DNA from 2 places in the Actinoplanes sp. NPDC051475 genome. Region 2 is predicted to be linked to the other one. Evidence: riboswitches for the same ligand, from Rfam matches in the RefSeq annotation. Region 2 holds a riboswitch; the other holds the start of a gene.
The links. Region 2 has a riboswitch for glycine ahead of AB0368_RS28410 (L-serine ammonia-lyase). Riboswitches for the same ligand answer to the same signal wherever they lie in the genome.
Positions count from the first base shown of each region.

Region 1: linked by a shared signal. The riboswitch ahead of gcvP (aminomethyl-transferring glycine dehydrogenase) and the one ahead of AB0368_RS28410 (L-serine ammonia-lyase) in region 2 are both predicted to bind glycine.

Region 1 covers NZ_JBFAZZ010000001.1:674,734-681,900, reverse strand. The annotation lists gene AB0368_RS03140 (hypothetical protein) at 1-149, opposite strand, end outside; gene AB0368_RS03135 (hypothetical protein) at 146-373, opposite strand; gene AB0368_RS03130 (hypothetical protein) at 370-546, opposite strand; gene AB0368_RS03125 (hypothetical protein) at 528-668, opposite strand; gene AB0368_RS03120 (SRPBCC domain-containing protein) at 837-1,298, opposite strand; gene AB0368_RS03115 (dihydrofolate reductase family protein) at 1,308-1,955, opposite strand; gene AB0368_RS03110 (metalloregulator ArsR/SmtB family transcription factor) at 1,957-2,295, opposite strand; gene AB0368_RS03105 (hypothetical protein) at 2,373-2,723, opposite strand; gene AB0368_RS03100 (nucleotidyltransferase domain-containing protein) at 2,823-3,563, opposite strand; gene AB0368_RS03095 (nucleotidyltransferase domain-containing protein) at 3,560-4,231, opposite strand; gene mgrA (L-glyceraldehyde 3-phosphate reductase) at 4,228-5,223, opposite strand; glycine riboswitch at 5,284-5,377, shown strand; gene gcvP (aminomethyl-transferring glycine dehydrogenase) at 5,470-7,167, shown strand, end outside.
Region 2 covers NZ_JBFAZZ010000015.1:113,843-121,009, forward strand. The annotation lists gene AB0368_RS28390 (hypothetical protein) at 1-226, shown strand, start outside; gene AB0368_RS28395 (VanW family protein) at 223-1,929, shown strand; gene AB0368_RS28400 (hypothetical protein) at 1,949-2,413, shown strand; gene AB0368_RS28405 (hypothetical protein) at 2,385-2,783, opposite strand; gene AB0368_RS28410 (L-serine ammonia-lyase) at 2,814-4,166, opposite strand; glycine riboswitch at 4,291-4,385, opposite strand; gene AB0368_RS28415 (GNAT family N-acetyltransferase) at 4,440-5,405, opposite strand; gene fdxA (ferredoxin) at 5,488-5,814, shown strand; gene dapC (succinyldiaminopimelate transaminase) at 5,811-6,902, shown strand; gene AB0368_RS28430 (hypothetical protein) at 7,005-7,167, shown strand, end outside.

The sequences.
Region 1 (7,167 bases), on a different contig from region 2:
CGGGTGGTGTTCCGGCCTGCCGCCAGCGGTAGCCCGTAGACCACCAGCAACCAGACGGCGATGAGGAGCCGGTCGCGCTGAAGCTGGTTCGGATGACCGATCTGATTCCCCAGGCCCGCCAGGGCGGCGGCGAGGATCGTGAAGGTCACGGAGCGACACCCCACACTACGAGCGTCAGGGGTGATCGCCGTTGCGCGTCGGACCAGGCCGCCAAGAACTGCGCGTCGGCTCGCAGCCACTGCAGGACGGGGTGGGGGACGTCGGGCTGACGGAACTGCTGGGTCAGCAGGTCCTGTATGGATTCGACGGCCCCCGGCCAGCCGAGCAGCTTCGCGCCGGCATCCTGCACGACGGCCGCCGCAGCCGCTGTCACGGCGACCGTCCAAGCTCCCGTTTCCGGCCGTCCGGCACGACGGTGCCGCCACGCCACGCCGCGACGGCTGCGGTCGCGGCCAATGCGGCGGCGAAGAGGAGGAACTGGGAGTACCTGACGACCATGCCGACACCGAAGCCGGCGGCCAGCAGGATCAGGCCCCGGTTCCGCATCCCAGCGTGCGCAGCATGAGGAACACCAGCACGCTGCCGAGCAGCACGATGATCAGCGTGGTCGCCCACATTCCCGTCCTCGCGCCGGCCAGGGCCACCCCGGGGGCGTAGAGCACGGCCACTGCGGGCCAGGAAGATGGCTTCGTAGCGCGGCGAGGTGACGGGCCCGCCGGTGGAGATGCCGGGCCGTGCACTGCCGCCCGCCGTCATCCGCACTCCCCGTCGACGTCCCCGCCGTGACGCTCTCACCAGGGACAACGATCAAGAGGGCTACGTGAGGTGGGAGTGCGTCACGCGAGGTAGGTGCCCAGAGCCTCGAGCAGGCCCCGGCTGCCCCCCTCGCGGTTCGGTCCGTCGGCCCAGAACTGGTCGAAGAAGACGCCGTGCTCGACGTGCGTGAACCGGGCGCCCTCCTCGATCGGCTCGAACTCGAGCGACGCCACCGACGTCGACATGTGGACCCCGTCGAGCCACATGTCGTACGTCGTGACGATGCGGACGTGCTCGACGATGTCGGTGTACGTGGCCTCGTACCGCGAGACCGGACCGTTGTGAAACTTCCCCTCGGCGACGTCGCGTCCGCCGACGCGGAAGTCGAACACCCACTCGCCGGGCTCGATGGCGTCGCCGGCACCCCACCAGCCCAACTTCTGATCCTCCTCGGCGAACGCCTCCCAGACGCGCTCGACGGGAACGGGGTAGTCGCGGGTGAGAGTGAATCCGGCGCGGGCCAGTCGGCGTTCGATCGTCATCTGCAGGTCCTATCGCGTGAAGGTGACGTGGGTCGTGCCGCTCTCGGCCACTTCCGTCGTCACCTTGTGGGTGAGCTCCAGGCCGCGCAGGTCGTCCCACAGCCGGGTGCCCCGGCCGAGCAGGATCGGGGCGATCATGACGTGCAAGTGGTCGACCAGGCCGGCGCGCAGGAAGGCGCGCGCGGTGCTGACCCCACCGCCGACGCGCACGTCCAGGCCGCCGGCAGCCTCGGTCGCCTCGGCGAGCACGTCCTCGATGGCGGCGGTGCTGCGGAAGTGGAATGTCGTCCCGCCCGGCATCGGGATCGACGGGCGCGGTGCGGTGTGGGTGAGGACGTAGACCGGGGTGCCGAACGGCGGCTGGTCGCCCCACCAGCCCTTCCAGTCCGGGTCGTCGGGGAACGTGTGGAGGCCGAACATGGCCGCGCCCATGATCTCGGCGCCGACGCCCTCGAAGTGCGCGGCGGCGTACGAGTCGTCGATGCCGGTCGTGCCGGCGCCGCTGGTGTCCCCGAAGACGCGCTCGTGGAACGTGCGGGTAGCGGCGTAGGCCGCCGTGAGGCGCCCCCAGTCCTCACCCATCGGATTCTCCGCGGTCTGGCCGGCCGACGTGTAGCCGTCCAGCGAGGCGAACAGGTCGATGCGAACACGGGTCATGTCAGATTTCCTTCGGGCTGGTGCGGGTCAGGTGGATGCCGAGCCGGTCGGCCTGGCGTTCTGCGGGGGTCCGTTGCTCGTCGAGCCACAGGTGAAGGACGTCGAGGGCGCCCGGTCGCAGGCTCACGGTGCGGACGCGTCCGTGCTTCTGCGACGTGACCAGTCCCGCGTTCTCGAGGACGCGCAGGTGCTGCATGAGCGACGGCAACGCCATCGAGAACGGTGCCGCGAGGTCGGACACGACGGCTGGGGACTTCGCCAACCGTTCCACGACGGCCCGACGCGTCGGATCCGAGAGAGCGCGGAGCACGGCGTCGAGCTCGTCGTGATACTTAGGCACACACCTAACTATTGTCGAAGAGCAGGGATCGGTCAACCAGCTCAAGGAGGAAGGTCCGTCTGGGGGGAGTGAAAGGGTCAGGCGGCGTGGGCAGCGCGGCGCAGTGCCGGGTGCCGGGCCTCCCAGGCCGCCCGCACCCCCCGCGGCAGGTTCAACTCGGGCCAGACCCGCACCAGCGTCGCCCCGTCGATGTGGTCGCGCAGCTCGTCCACGCGCACCGCCTCGCGCAGCACGTTCTCGTACATCCACAGCAGCATCGTGTGCTCGCCGAGGTCGAACGCGCGCTGGGGATTCCACCAGAGGCGCAGTGGCAGCTCGACCAGTCCGTGGGTCGGGCCGCTCAGCTCGCCCAGGGTCCCGGCCACCAGGACGGGCCGGTGCGGCCGCGCCAGGTGGACGACCGGGCCGTCGAGCGTGCGGGTGGACATGACGACCAGCGTAGACCGCAACCCGCACCGACGGATAACCCCTAGGTTCCTAGGATGCTTTACGCGCGGAGCACCACACCACAAACCGGAACAAATGCTTCAGCTAAGGCGGGTACGCACGACCAGCTCGTGCAACGCCTCGACCGCGGCCGGATCGGCGTGCTGGGGGAGAGTCGAAGCGTCACGCGCCGCCTCGAGCTCCGAGCGCAGCCGGGCAACGTCTTTCTCCACCTCGTCGCGCAGCGAGTCGGGGAACGCCCCGTGCTCCGCGGACCGCTTCATCGCGATCAGCTCCGGCACGTACGCCAGCGAGCTCAGCACCCCGAGGTCCGCGACGACCTCTCCGGTGCGCATGAGGTGGATGCCCGTGTGCAGCACCCGCAGCGTGTACAGGGCCGGCTTGAGCTCCCCGGTCTTGGCGAACAGCCGCTCCTGCGTGGCGGCGAACCCGAGGTAGTGGTGGGCATGGTGGCTGGTGATCAGGTCCGGAGCCAGCGCGATCAGCGCGCGGTGGATCTCGGAGGTCGTGACGACCCGCGGCGACAGGAGCTGCTCCAGGACGTAACCGTTGCGGCTGTTCAGCAGGCGGGCGAACTTGAGCAGATCGTGGCTGACCACGTCGAGCTCCACCCCGTCGCGCCAGGTGTCGGAGGCGATCGTCTCCGGGCCGGTTCGCAACCCGACGACCTCGGCGGCCGGCAGGACGTGGCTGGCGCGCAGGTCGAGGTCGCTGTCGACGGACGCGAAGCCGTAGAGGTGGGCGCCGCTGACTGTCACGAAAACCGTGGGATAGGGCAGGGCAGCGGCTTCCGCGGCCCAGGCGGGCACGTTGACGGTCACTTCAGACCCCTTTCTCGTACGCCGGTGAGCAGCGCGTCGATCGCGGCCCGGTCAGGCTCGTCCGGGAGCTCGCTGGCGGCCTCGGCGGCGGCCAGGTCGGCCTGCAGCTCGTCGGCCCACGAGACCACGGATTCCCACCGCTCTCCACCGTTTTTGATCAGCAGGAGCCGGTCGCGCAGCGGGCGGACGTCGACCAGGATCTCGCCGGTGCGCAGGACGTGGGCGCCCGCCAGCAGCAGCCGGATCATGTGCATCGCCTGTTTGCGGTTGGTCTCGCCGGTGCGCGCGCGCCGGGCGGCGACGCGCTTGAGCTGGTCGCGGGCGTAGGCGCCGTATGTGTGGGCGACGTGCCGGGAGAGGAACGCGGCGCGGGCGCCGAGCAGTTCGTGGCCGTCGGCGGTGGCGTGTTCGACCAGGGGTGACCAGAGCACTTCGAGGACGGTCGGGTTGGCTTGCAGGGCGAGGGTGCAGAACCGTTCGATCTCCCACGAGAACTGTTCGTCGTGGGGCCCGTCGAGGTGGGTGGGCGGCTTGTCGAGGTGCCAGAAGGCGCGGGTGGGTGCCGCGTACACGCCGCGGCGGTCGTGGTCGGAGTCCGGCCCGTCGAGGCCGTACGCGCGGGAGCCGACCACGACCGCGAGGATCGTGTGGGGCGGAAAGTCGGTCACAGGTCGAGGACGGTGGCGTCGACCGCGTCGAGCTCCTCCTGGCTCAGCGCCGGGTTCCGCAGCGCCGCGACGTTGGTCTCGAGCTGCTCGACGCTGCTGGCCCCGATGATGAGGCTGGTCATGCGCGGGTCGCGCAGGGCCCAGGCGAGGGCGAGCTGGGCGAGGCTCTGGCCGCGGCGCCGGGCGATGTCGTCGAGGCTGTGGATGCGGCCCATCGTCCGGGCGTCGAGGTCGCTCTCGTCGAGGAAGACGCTGGTGCGTACCCGGGAGTCGTCGGGGATGCCGCCGAGGTAGCGGTCGGTGAGCAGGCCCTGCTGCAGGGGGCTGAAGGCGATGCAGCCGGCGCCGACGCGTTCCAGCGTGTCGAGCAGGTGGTCGCGCTCGATCCAGCGGTTGAGGATCGAGTAGGAGGGCTGGTGGATGAGCAGCGGGGTGCCGAGTTCCTGGAGGATGGCGGCGGCCTGGGCGGTCTGCTCGGCGCTGTAGTTGCTGATGCCGACGTAGAGGGCCTTGCCGGCGCGGACGACGGCGTCGAGGGCCGTCATGGTCTCCTCGAGCGGGGTCTCCGGGTCGGGGCGGTGGTGGTAGAAGATGTCGACGTAGTCGAGGCCGAGCCGCTTGAGGGACTGGTCGAGCGACGACACCAGGTATTTGCGGGAGCCCCATTCGCCGTACGGGCCGTCCCACATGGCGTAGCCGGCCTTGGTGGAGACGATGATCTCGTCGCGGTGGGCGGCGAAGTCGGTGCTCAGGATGCGGCCGAAGTTCGTCTCGGCGCTGCCGGGCGGGGGCCCGTAGTTGTTGGCCAGGTCGAAGTGGGTGACGCCGAGGTCGAAGGCGCGGCGGGTGATGGCCTGCTGCCGTTCGAGGGGGCGGGCGTCGCCGAAGTTGTGCCAGAGGCCGAGGCTGATCGCCGGCAGCTTGAGACCGCTGCGACCGGCGCGGCGGTAGGTCATGGTGGCGTAGCGGTCGTCCGAGGGGGAGTAGGTCACACGCCACAGCCTAGGGACACGTGATCGACATCCGTCCGCTGGTAGGTTGAACGCAGCCGTACCACCCACGCGGGAGAGACCACCGGTCCGCCGGCGGCGCCGAAGGGGCAAATCCTCCCCGGAACCTCTCAGGCAAAAGGACCGCGGGGGAAGGCGACTCTGAAGTGCGCTCGTGGGTATGTCCGACTCGTGGGTATGACAGAGGGGGAGGTTGCCCGTCGACCTCGGAAGTCCCCTGGAGCCGCCATGACGTTCGCACATCGCCACATCGGTCCCGATCCGGACGCTCAGACCCAGATGCTCAAGGCGATCGGGTACGCATCCCTCGAGGCGCTGATGGATGCCGCGATCCCGGAGGTGATCCGCTGGCACGGCACGCTGGAGCTGCCGGCCGCGGCCTCCGAGGAGGAGACGATCGCGGAGCTGCGGGAGATCGCCGGGCGCAACACGGTGACGACCTCGATGATCGGGCTCGGCTACCACGGCACCTTCACGCCGGCGGTGATCCGGCGCAACGTGCTGGAGAACCCGGCTTGGTACACGGCGTACACGCCGTACCAGCCGGAGATCAGTCAGGGGCGCCTGGAGGCGTTGCTGAACTTCCAGACGATGGTGACCGACCTGACCGGGCTGACGACGGCGAACGCGTCGATGCTCGACGAGGGCACGGCGGTCGCGGAGGCGATGACGCTGGCGCGCCGATCGTCGAAGAGCAAGAGCAACGTGTACGCGGTGGACGCGGACACCCTGCCGCAGACGCTGGCCGTGCTGCGGACCCGGGCGGAGCCGCTGGGCATCGAGCTGCGCCAGGTGAACCTGGACACGGATGCGGCTCTGCCGGCGGAGTTCTTCGGCCTGCACCTGCAGTATCCGGGGGCGTCCGGCGCGGTGCGGGACCACGCGGCGCTGGTGGAGGCGGCGCACGAGGCCGGTGCCCTGGTGACGGTCGCCGCGGATCTGCTGGCGCTGACCCTGCTGCGGGCGCCGGGGAAGATCGGTGCCGACATCGCGGCCGGCACGACGCAGCGTTTCGGCGTACCGCTGGGATTCGGTGGTCCGCACGCGGGCTACCTCGCGGTGCGGTCCGGGCTGGAGCGGTCGTTGCCGGGCAGGTTGGTCGGGGTGTCGCGGGACGCGGACGGGGCGCCGGCCTACCGGCTGGCGCTGCAGACGCGGGAGCAGCACATCCGCCGGGAGCGGGCGACGAGCAACATCTGCACGGCGCAGGTCCTGCTCGCGGTGATGGCGAGCATGTACGCGGTCTACCACGGCCCGGAGGGGCTGCGGGAGATCGCGCGCCGCGTCCACGGGCACGCCCTCGCGGTCGCCGGTGGCCTGGCCGAGGCCGGTGTGGAGGTCACCCACTCGCGGTTCTTCGACACGGTGACGGCGTACGCGCCGGGCCGGGCGGCGGCGGTGGTCGAGGCGGCGGCCGGGGCCGGGATCGATCTGCGCCTGGTGGACGCCGACCGGGTGTCGGTGGCGTGCGACGAGACGACCACGGCCGCGCACGTCGAGGCGGTGCTGGCGGCGTTCGGGGCGACGGCCGGCGCGCCCGCCGGGTCGGGGCTGGCGGAGCTGGCCCGCACGTCGGACTTCCTGACGCACCCCGTGTTCCGGTCTTACCACTCGGAGACGGCGATGCTGCGTTACCTGCGCAGGCTGTCGGACCGCGACTACGCGCTGGACCGGGGCATGATCCCGCTGGGCTCGTGCACGATGAAGCTGAACGCGACCACGGAGATGGAGCCGGTCTCCTGGCCGGAGTTCGCGAACATCCATCCGTACGCGCCGACGTCGCGCACCGCGGGCTACGAGGCCCTGGTCGCGCAGCTGGAGCGCTGGCTCGCGGAGATCACCGGGTACGACGCGGTGAGCGTGCAGCCGAACGCCGGGTCGCAGGGTGAGCTGGCGGGCCTGCTGGCGATCCGCGGCTACCACCGG
Region 2 (7,167 bases):
CTCGTGGTTCGCCGTCACGACGGTGGGGCGGCGCTGGGCTCTGGCTCCGCCCTGGGGCCTGTGGACCGCGTTCATGTTCTTCGCCGCCGGCGGCCGCACCACCGAGGGGGACTACCTGGTCAGCGGCAAGGACTGGGTGGCCCTGGTGATGATCCTGGTCGGGAGCCTGACGTTCGCGGTCTACACGTACCGGGCGATTCTGAGGCCGGCGGTGACCCAGCCGTGACCGCTGTCTCCGAAGCGCCGGCCGCCGTCGACGCCGGGGAGTCCCGGTCGGTCAACCGCGGGCGGATCGTCGTCGTGGGTACGGTCGCCGCAGCGCTGATCGCCGCGGCCGGGGTGGCGGCCTGGGCGTACGGCGGTGACGTCCCCCGGGGCACCCGGGTCCTCGGCGTCGACCTGGGCGGCCTGTCCCGCACCGAGGCGGAGCGCAGGCTCACCGAGACCCTCGGCCCGCGCACCGGCGACCCCGTCGCGGTCGACCTGGACGGTCAGGCCCTGCGGGTCGAGGCCGCCGACATCGCGTTGAAGCTGAACGTCGACCTCACCGTGGGCCGGGCCATCAAGGGCGACCTGTCGTTGCTCGGCGAGCGCAGCGTCGCGCCGGTGATCGAGCTCGATCAGGAGAAACTCGAGACGGTCCTGCGCAAGCAGCTCGACCCTAAGGTCACGCTCAAGAAGCCCGGCATCGCGTGGGCGGGGCTCACCCCGAAGCCCACCTATCCGGCGACGGGCCGCGGCCTCGACCCGGCTGCCGCCGCGAGGGAGGTCCGCAAGGCCTGGCTGACCGGCGGCACGGCCCGGGTCCCGCTGGTGGAGCGGCCGCCGGCGACGAGCCGCGAGCAGGTCGACGCCATGGTGCGGGACCTGGCGGTGCCGGCCGTGGCGGCGCCGGTGACCGTACGGGTCGCCGGCAAGTCGTTCACCCTCTCGCCGGCGGCGATCGCCGCGGGGCTGGTCTTCCGATCGGACGACGACGGCCTGCTCACCCCGGCGATCGACGGCAAGCGGCTGCACGCGGCCGCGGCCAAGGAGTTCGCCAAGGTCGAGAAGGAGCCGGCGGACGCGCGCATCGTGCTGGTCAAGGGCAAGCCGACGGTCGTGGCCGGCACCCCCGGCGACATGGTCGACCTGACCGCGCTCGGCACCGCCCTGCTGGCCGTGCTGCCCGCCGCGGCACCCCGTGCGGTCGACGCCGTCCCGACCGAGCAGCAGCCGGCCGTCGCCGAGGCCGAGATCGCCGGGCTCGGCATCAAGGAGAAGGTCTCCACCTTCACCACCTACTTCACCGGCGGCGCGAGCTCGCCGCGCAGCCAGAACATCATGACGATCGCCCGGGCCGTGGACGGCGCGGTGGTCCGGCCGGGCGAGACCTTCTCCCTCAACGGGCACACCGGCGAGCGCGACTACGCGGCCGGCTACCAGGACGCTCCGGTGATCGTCGGCGGCAAGCTGGAGCCCGGGGTCGGTGGCGGCGCATCGCAGTTCACGACGACGCTGTTCAACGCGGCCTACTACGCGGGGCTCGAGGACGTGGAGCACAAGCCGCACTCGTTCTACTTCTCGCGCTATCCGGCCGTGATCGAGTCGACGATCTTCTACCCGACGCTCGATCTCAAGTTCAGGAACACCACGCCGTGGGGCATCTTCATCGACACCTCGTACACGAGCAGGTCGGTGACGGTCTCGATGTGGAGCACCAAGGTCTATGACAGCGTCAAGACGGTACGCAGCCCCCGCCGCAACCTCACCTCCCCGCCGACGGTCCACCGCGAGCCCGGCCCGAAGTGCATAACCAGCAGCGGACTCCCAGGTTTCACACAGGATGCGTGGCGCGTCATCCGCAAGGATGGCAAAGAGGTCGAGCGCAAGAAGTTCACTTGGCGCTACGATCCCGAGCCACGATTCGTCTGCGGCGAGGAGCCGTGAGTCCGTCCGGGAGGGCGTCATGAAGCAGCGTTGGGTGTCGATCGCGGTGCTGGCCGCGGCGCTGTTCGCGATCAACGTGGTGGCGCGCCTGGTGACGCGCTTCGCCTTCCCCGACAACGATTCCGCGGAGAACAAGGTATCGATCGTCATGTTCGCGGTGGTCGGCCTGGTGCTCGCGGTGGTCGCCTACCGGTGGGCCCAGCGGGTCCGGCTCGGCACCTGGCTGCCCGAGCTGGCCGCGGCGGCGGCCGGCGCGATGCTGCTCACCATCCTGGTCGGCCCGTTCGTGAGCGGCGACTACCCGTTCTCCGGCGGCGCGGGCAACTTCTTCTCCCAGGTCTGGCTGTACGGCGGCTTCGCGATCGTCGGCACCCTCCTCGGCTACTGGGTCGCCACGGCGCTCGGGCGCGACTACCGTTCGAAGTCGCTCAAGGCGTTCACCATCGCGAAGACGACTAAGCCCCGCCGGATCGTGCGCCGCTGACCGCCCACCGCTCCCACTCGCTCGGTGCGCTCGCGGTGACCCTGTCGCGCCGGTATTGCGCGGTGGATCGCGCGACGGCCATCGCCTTGGCCACCTCTCCGTAGGTGCCGCCGACCGTGGCGTGGGCCCGGATCAGGGCGTCGCGGATGCCGTCGAGGCGGCCGCCGAGGTGCCGTTCGGCCGTGGCGAGCATGTGCGCCCACGTCTTGCGGTCGAACTCGTCGGTGTCGCCGGTGCGCAGATAGCTCAGGGCGGTCAGGGTGGTGGCGAACCAGGTGAGCAGCTCGCCGAACTCCTCGCCCAGGGCCGCGGCCTCTTCGCTGGTGGGAACGATGGTGGCCGACCCGTCGCCGGCGAAGGTGACATCCATGCCGCCCAGTGTACGACTATCCGTACAGTCCTAGCACTCGACCACGGTCACGGCGAGGCCGCCGAGCGAGGTCTCCTTGTACTTCGTCGACATGTCGCGGCCGGTGTCACGCATCGTGCGGATCGCGGTGTCGAGGCTGACCCGATGCGTACCGTCGCCGTTGCCGGCCAGCCGAGCCGCGTTGATCGCCTTCACGCTAGCGATCGCGTTGCGCTCGATGCACGGCACCTGTACCAGCCCGCCGACCGGGTCGCAGGTCAGGCCGAGGTTGTGCTCCAGCGCGATCTCCGCGGCGTTCTCCGCCTGCTCCGGCGTACCCCCGAGCACCTCGCAGAGCGCGCCCGCCGCCATGGCGGCGGCCGACCCGACCTCGCCCTGGCAGCCGACCTCCGCGCCCGAGATGGAGGCGTTGCCCTTGATGAGTACGCCGATAGCCGCCGCCGTGAGCAGGAAGCGGACCACGCCCTCGTCGTCGGCGCCGGGAACGAACCGGGTGTAGTAGTGCAGCACCGCCGGGATGATCCCGGCCGCACCGTTGGTGGGGGCGGTGACGACCCGCCCGCCCGCGGCGTTCTCCTCGTTCACCGCCAGCGCGTAGAGGTTGACCCAGTCGATGACGTGCAACGGGTCGGTGTCCGAGTGGGCGATCAGGTCACGCCACAGCGCCGGGGCGCGGCGGCGTACGCGCAGACCACCCGGGAGGATCCCCTCGGCGTGCAGCCCGCGCTCGACGCACCCCTGCATGACGTCCCAGATGTGCAGCAGCCCGTCCCGTACGTCCGCGGCCGGTCGCGAGGCCCGCTCGTTGGCGAGCATGACCGCGGAGATCGGCAGGCCCTCCCGGCGGCAGATCTCCAGCAGCTCCGCACCGGAGGCGAACGGGAACGGCACCGCCGTCGCGTCGTCCCGATCGGCGACGACGCCGTCCTCCACCACGAAACCGCCGCCGACGGAATAGAAGGTGCGCTCGGCGACCAGCTCGCCGTCCGCGCCGAAGGCCCGCAACCGCATGCCGTTGGGGTGGAACGGCAGGCTCTCCCGGCGGTTCAGCACCAGGTCGGCGTCGGCGTCGAAGGCGATCGGATGCTTGCCGGCCAGCAGCAGGCGCCCCTCGGCGCGCATGGCGGCGACCCGTTCCCCGACCCGCGTGGTGTCGACCGTCTCCGGGTCCTCGCCGCAGAGGCCGAGCATGACGGCAGTGTCCGAGCCGTGGCCCCGACCCGTGGCGCCCAGGGAGCCGAACAGCTCTGCGCGTACCCGGGAAATCAGGGTCGGGTCGGCCAGGCCGGCGGCGAAGAGCTTGGCGGCCCGCATCGGGCCGACGGTGTGTGACGACGACGGGCCGATGCCGATCGAATAGAGGTCGAACGCGCTGATCGCCACGGAAAAGGCTCCCTGTGCTCGGGGCGGCCTCCCCGCTCTGTCATGGGACCTGAGAGCTTCACCGTCGTGACGACGGTTTGCACCGTGGGTGCGGGACATCGGTGTCCCGGCTTTCCAGAGTCGCCTGACCGGAGCGGTATCTGTGCCTGAGAGATTCCCGGGGAGGAGTTGCTCCTTCGGCGCCCCGGGCGCGGCCGGGAGCTCTCCCGCAGCGGTTCATGCGGCGCGATCTTCGTTTGTCCTGCTTACGGTAGTTACGCCCGCGACCCGGCGTCAACCCACGGGCGCCTCGCGGGTCAGGTACGTGTGGTGGGTCGCAAAGCCCATTTTCTGGTACAGCGTCACCGCCGGGGTGTTGCGCTCCTCCACTTGGAGGTAGGCCCGCGCCGACCCGTGCTGCACCGCCCAGTGCGCCACCGCCCGCAGAACATGCGCGGCCAGGCCCTGCCGCCGTGCTGCCGGAGCGGTCTGCAACAGCGAAACGCCCAACCACCGGTCGGGCCCGCTCACTGCGCCCCGGGCCACCGCGAGCAGCTCACCGTCGGCGTCGCGAACATGAGCGAAAACCGCATCCGGTACGCCGGTGAGAATCCGGATGGCCGTCCGGGGCAGCGTGCCCTTGTGCTCGGCGACCATCGCGTACCAGCCGTCGGTGGGGGAGTCGGCGAGCTCGACCGTCGGCAGGTCGGCGCGCGCCGGCAGGACCTCAAGCAGCGCCGCCACCCGCGCGGTCTGCACGAGTGTGAGGGGCCGGGCCGTCCAGCCGCGCTCGTCCAGCGCCGCGTTGACCGGGGCGGCGAGCGGCATCGGTGTGTTGATCAACGGCTGCTGGCCGCGGGCCGCGTACCACTGTTCGACCGCGTCGATCGCCTCCTCGAGGGTGCGATCCGGGTCGCCGACCGCCAGGGCCGAGTTGGCGCGCCCGGTCCAGTTGTCGGCCGCGCGCAGGATCCAGGAGCCCAGCCGGGCCTGCACCGGCGCCGGCCACCCGTCGTTGGCCGCCAGCTCGAGGGCCACCACGTCGGCGGCCGGCGGGCGGCGTGCCGGGGGCACCCTTTTCGCCCGGTGGACGTCCTTCAGGGGAACCCGGAGCGTGCCCTTGGCGGTGGCGAGAGTGAGATCCGTCTCCGTCAGTTCCACGAGCTCGCCGAGCGCGTCCGTGAAAAGTGGGCGATCCTGGGAAACACCGACAATCCGGCGAACCACCACCCGGTGTCCCACATCCTGCCGTCGGAGCACACCCCACCTCCTGTGGGCGAGATACTAGGCTCTGCGCGTACCGTCGCGCTCCGAAGCGGCGTGACTCTGGAAGGGAAAGACCGTGACATACATCATCGCTGAGCCCTGCGTCGATGTGCTCGACAAGGCGTGCATCGAGGAGTGCCCGGTCGACTGCATCTATGAGGGCAACCGGATGCTCTACATCCACCCCGATGAGTGCGTCGACTGCGGGGCCTGCGAACCGGTCTGCCCGGTCGAGGCGATCTTCTACGAAGACGACGTCCCGGAGCAGTGGAAGGACTACACGAACGCCAACTACGAGTTCTTCGAGGACCTCGGCTCGCCCGGCGGCGCGTCGAAGGTCGGCAAGATCGAGAAGGACACGGCGTTCGTGGCGGCCCAGCCGCCGCGCGGGGATGCGCACTGACCGTGGTCTCGGCATCGCTGCCTGACTTCCCCTGGGACCTGCTCGAACCGGCCAAGTCGGTCGCGGCCGCGCACCCGGACGGCATCGTCGACCTCTCGGTCGGCACGCCGGTCGACCCGGTGGCGGCGCCGATCCGGGCCGCCCTGACCGCCGCATCCGACGCGCCGGGCTATCCGCTGACCGCGGGAAGCCCGGCGCTGCGTGCGGCGATCTCGGCCTGGCTGTCTCGAGCCTGCGGCGCCTCCGGTACGCCGGGAGTGCTGCCGACGATCGGCTCCAAGGAACTCGTGGCGTGGCTGCCCACACTGCTCGGCATCGGCCCCGGTGACGTCGTCGTCATCCCGCAGGTGTGCTACCCGACGTACGAGGTCGGGGTGAAGCTGGCCGGTGCCGAGGTGGTCCGCAGCGACTCCCTGACCGCGATCGGCCCCCGGCGGGTGAAGCTGATCTGGATCAATTCGCCGTCCAACCCGACCGGCAACGTGCTGCCGGCGGCCCACCTGCGCAAAGTGGTCGACTGGGCCCGGGAACGCGGCGTGGTCGTGGCCAGCGACGAGTGCTACCTCACACTCGGCTGGGACGACACCCCGGTGTCGGTGTTGTCCGACGAGGTCTGCGCCGGCGACTACACCGGCGTGCTCGCCGTGCACTCGCTGTCCAAGCGCTCCAACCTCGCGGGCTACCGGGCGGGCTTCGTCGGCGGCGACCCGGCCCTGGTGGCCGAGCTGCTGGCGGTCCGCAAGCACGCCGGAATGATCGTCCCCGCTCCGGTCCAGGCGGCGATGATCGCCGCGCTCGAGGACGAGTCCCATGTGGCCGACCAGCGCACCCGATACGAGGCCCGCCGCACCGCGTTGCGTACGGCCCTGACCGGGGCGGGCTTCACGATCGAGCACTCGGGCGCCGGCCTCTACCTCTGGTCCACCCGCGGCGAGGACTGCTGGAAGACCGTCGACTGGCTCGCCGAACGCGGCATCCTCGCGGCGCCCGGCGCGTTCTACGGGCCGGCCGCCGGGCAGTACGTGCGGATCGCGCTGACGGCCACCGATGAGCGGGTCGCGGCCGCGGTCGCCCGGCTCGCCGCCTGAAGGTGCCGGGGTCCCGCCGCCGGGCGGGGTATCGAGCATCGCCGGTGGTCGCTACCCTCGATGGCGTTGCTGTGACGGCAAAGGCTGCACGGGGAGGCTGTCGTGGGCGATCCAGGTATCAATGTCGAGACGGGCGGGCTCACCAAGTTCGCCACCGATGTGCACGTGGACACGGACAGTGTTCTCGCGCCGGCCACCGAGCGGGCCGGCATCCAGCTGGGCGACGGCGTGCGCTTCGGTGAGAAGAACGCGAGCGGCGCGGTGC